Regions from separate parts of the Dorea chungnamensis genome, predicted to be linked through region 1. Evidence: predicted binding sites of a transcription regulator. Region 1 holds the regulator's gene; the other holds the start of a gene.
What was found. The regulator Rex, encoded in region 1, represses fermentation and respiration genes when NADH is low (regulators of the CRP and FNR family bind a similar motif). The targets are predictions, from matches to a motif close to ATTGTTAANTANTTAACAAT.
Positions count from the first base shown of each region.

Region 2: the regulator Rex is predicted to act here: its motif matches at 900-919, upstream of ABE613_RS02330 (trans-4-hydroxy-L-proline dehydratase activase).

Region 1 is NZ_JBDOHT010000004.1:27,654-29,863, forward strand. It holds gene ABE613_RS04685 (NAD(P)H-hydrate dehydratase) at 1-611, opposite strand, end outside; gene ABE613_RS04690 (redox-sensing transcriptional repressor Rex) at 702-1,346, opposite strand; gene ABE613_RS04695 (ABC-F family ATP-binding cassette domain-containing protein) at 1,477-2,210, shown strand, end outside.
Region 2 is NZ_JBDOHT010000002.1:84,081-86,290, forward strand. It holds gene ABE613_RS02320 (FeoB-associated Cys-rich membrane protein) at 1-114, shown strand, start outside; gene ABE613_RS02325 (helix-turn-helix domain-containing protein) at 171-740, opposite strand; gene ABE613_RS02330 (trans-4-hydroxy-L-proline dehydratase activase) at 992-1,900, shown strand; gene hypD (trans-4-hydroxy-L-proline dehydratase) at 1,905-2,210, shown strand, end outside.

The DNA of each region.
Region 1 (2,210 bases):
ATTCCGATATCAGCTACAATCACTTTACCAGAATATTCCTTTCCGGGATAGATTGCAAGTCCCAGCTTTTCCATTTGAAAAGTCACCGTAATATCTGCACGGAAAGCAATTCCAAGGACACTTCCATGATTCGCAGATATTCCAGATGGCATATCTACAGCAAATTTTACAGCCTTTGCTTCATTCATCTTCTGAATAATCTGAAAATATTTTCCTATAATCTCACGGCTAAGTCCAACACCGAACATCGCATCTATTATGATACTATATTCATCTTCTTTGTACTCTTTGAATATCTCAACACCTGTTTCCCTTAATTTACTCATCTGCTGTTTTGTTTCATCCGTACGATGAGATTCATTTCCTACAAAACAAACTGTCACAGGATACCCTTTTTCCTTTAAAAGTCTCGCTATCGCAAATCCATCACCACCATTATTCCCTGAACCACATACGATACACGCTTTGGACAGATCAAGCTTTTCCGCCTCCATAGTCTCTACACATCTCTTTGCAGCACGCTCCATTAACTCCATAGACGGAATTCCCAGTTCCTGTATTGTATATTGATCCGCCTTTTTCATTTGATTTCCATTAAGCAGATATCGCATAATCTCACCTTCCAAGTTCATTTTATAATATAAAAGGACGTGTAAAAACCAGCCCGTCTGCGCATGCCAGTCATTACACGTCTTTGCTTATTATTTCTTATGTTCTTCGTTATATCGGCTAATATTGTATGATAACTGCATTAAGCTTTCAGACAAGTGTACATTTTCAACAATTATATGATCCGGCAGATTCAAATCTGTATGGGCAAAATTCCAAATTGCACGAACACCATTGTCTACCAGCATATTAGCCACTTCAATTGCCTTATCCTTTGGAATAGTCAAAACTGCAATCTCAACATCATTTTGTTGGACAAATGTCTTTAACTCATCCATCATACGAATCGGCACGCCTCTGATTGAAACACCCACCAATCTTGGGTTGACATCAAAAATTCCTTTTAATACAAATCCTCTCTTCTCAAAAGCTGCATAATTAGCAAGAGCCTGCCCTAAATTACCAGCTCCTATAATAATCATATTATGAGCCTCTTCCAAGCCAAGAATCTTACCAATCTCTGTATACAAATATTTAACGTTATAACCATAGCCCTGCTGACCGAACCCACCAAAATTGTTAAGATCCTGACGAATCTGAGATGCAGTCACTTTCATACGCTTACTCAAATCGTTAGACGAGATACGCTCCACTCCATTTTCAAGTAGCTCTCCTAAGTATCGATAGTATCGTGGCAATCTACGGATGACCGCCTGGGAAATCTCTCTCTCTTCCAATAGTCTCACCTTCCATTTCATTCTAAGAAATATTATATAGAATTGTGTGAACAAAGTCAAACTTTTAGTTGTATTTTGTCCTATTTTCGCTATAATGAAAACGAGTGAAAAAGGAGGATATGAAAATAATATGATATTAGCATGTCACGGAATCAGTAAATCTTTCGGCGAAAAAGTGATTATCGCTGACGGTTCTTTTCATATAGAAGATCACGAAAAAGCAGCTCTTGTTGGTCCCAATGGAGCGGGAAAATCAACGCTTTTTAAAATGATTGTAGGTGAGCTTCCTTCTGACCGCGGAGAAGTAATTTTAACCAAAGGCAAAACCTTGGGATATCTTGCACAGCATCAGGCTATGCAAAGTGGAAGCACTATCTATGAAGAAGTGAAACTTGCCAAATCTGATATCATCGAAATGGAAACACAGATCCGTTCCATCGAATTAGAATTAAAACATTTAGAAGGTGATGCATTGACATCACGCCTTGAAACATATAATCGTCTGACAGCTTCTTTTGAACGCCAGAATGGTTATGCATATGAAAGTGAGATTAACGGGGTATTAAAAGGTCTTGGTTTTACAGAAAATGATTTTTCTAAACCCGTAGATACCCTTTCTGGGGGTCAGAAAACCCGCGTCTCTCTTGGTAAATTATTGCTCACCAAGCCAGATATCTTGCTTTTGGACGAGCCTACTAACCACTTGGATCTAAACTCTATAGCTTGGTTAGAAACTTATCTTCTGAATTATCCAGGAGCCGTTCTGATCGTATCTCATGACCGTTACTTTTTGAACAAAGTAGTGACTAAGGTCTTAGAAATCGAATCTGGAAAATTGATGACCTATAATGGAAATTACAGTGA
Region 2 (2,210 bases), on a different contig from region 1:
GTCACTGTGGTTGTGATCATTGCGGTTGTGATCATGAGAAGAAATAAGAAAAATGGGAAAAGCAGCTGTGGATGTGACTGTGGGCACTGTAGTCAGAGTTGCCAGAGAAAATAAATAATTATAATCCGTAGTATTTCTGCAGATATTGCAGGGAATGCTACGGATCATTTTTATTTGAAAGGATTTGGCATATTCACAGTCAGAATCTTGGTAATCTGAGTCCCGCAGTTGGTCCAGTTATGCTTCTTGGTAGAATCAAGCTGGACACTGTCTCCCGGATACATAATATATTCATCTTCCTCCACATATAATTTCAGAACACCTTCAAGCACATAGATGAATTCTTCTCCTTCGTGAGCATATAATTCTATGTTCTCATCTGCTCCGATATGGGGCATGAGATGATAGATTCGTGGGAGATAGGAATAGTTCTTGGCATTCTGACTTAAAGTATATTGAATGATCTGATCGCTGACCTTATCACAGCTGGCATCATAGATTCTTGTGACTGGTGAGGCAGAAGGAGAGGATTCTTCTTCACGGAAAAAGTCGATAAATTCCATGCCAAGAACATCTGTGATCTTATGCAGTGAGTCGATGGCAATCTGAGAAAGCCCTCGCTCGAACTGAGACAGATATCCGATTGAAAAACCCGTTGCAGTACTTAATTGCTGTAATGTCATTCCCTGTTTCAGACGCTCTTGCTTAATAGTATTTCCGATTTCCTGAATACTTTTCATAGTAACACCTCGTTTTCATATTTATATAAAATGAGTAGATTTTATAGCGACATTTTCATTATATTGTAATTTGTGAAAATAATCAACTTAAACCAATGGATATTTAGAGATAATGCACAAAAAAGACACATCAGATTTATGAAAAAAAACCTGATGAAATGTGTTGAAAATTTAACAATAATACTGTATTATGAAAACAGGGAAGAAAAAATCGAACAATATTTCACGATTATGAAAATGGAGGAGACGAGATGTCGCTGATAACGAATGTTCAGAAGTTTTCTATCCATGATGGCGACGGAATTCGTACATCTGTATTTTTTAAAGGCTGCCCTTTGAAATGTGAATGGTGTCACAATCCGGAGACTCAGCGGTTTGAAAAAGAGATGCAGTGTGACAAGGAGAAGTGTGTTGGCTGCGGAACTTGTGCAAAGGTATGTCCGAATGGGGCAATATCCATGGAGAATGGAAAGCCAGAGATGAAGAAAGATGCATGTACATTCTGCGGAAAATGTGTAAACTTCTGTCCAATAGGAATCCGTGAGATTATAGGACGGGAATATTCTGTAAAAGAGCTGATAAAAGAGCTTATGAAGGATCAGATGTTTTATGAAGAATCTGGCGGTGGCGTGACGCTTTCCGGCGGAGAAGTCATGGCAATGGATATAGACTATATACTGGCAATTGCAAAAGAGCTAAAACGCCAGGATGTTACACTTACGATTGACACATGTGGATATGTTCCATATGAGAAGTTTCAGGCAATCCTTCCTTATGTGAATACATTTCTTTATGATGTAAAGGTTATGGATCCAAAACTTCACAAAAAGTATATCGGAGTGGATAATCAATTGATTCTTGATAATCTGATTCGTCTTGCAGCGGATGGAGCAAGAATATATATCAGAATCCCAACAATAAAAGAAGTAAATGGTAATGAAAAAAATATGAAAGAAACGATAGTGTTTCTGAAAGAACATGATATTCATCCGGCTCAGATTAATCTGCTTCCGTATCATGATACAGGAAGTGGAAAGTATTCCAAGCTGGATATGGAATATAAGGGAACAGATTTACATGCACCGGAGAAGGAAGAGATGGAGAGCTTCGTCAGACTCTTCGTAGAATCCGGATTCCAGAACACAAAAATAGGAGGGTAAACATATGGCAAAATTACGTGGTATGAATGAAAGAATTCAGAAACTTCGGGAAATCAGTGTGACGACACCTGTTCACATTGATCTTGAGAGAGCAAAGATCGAGACTGATTTCTACAAAGAAAATGACGGCAGATATTCAATCCCGGTTATGAGAGCAATGGTTCTGAAAGAATATTTTTCCAAGAAGACCTTGTATCTGGGAGACGGAGAGCTGATCATCGGCGAAAAAGGTAAGGATCCGCAGGCATCACCTACATTCCCGGAACTTTGCTGTCACAGTGTAGAGGATATGGTGGTCATGAGTGAACGT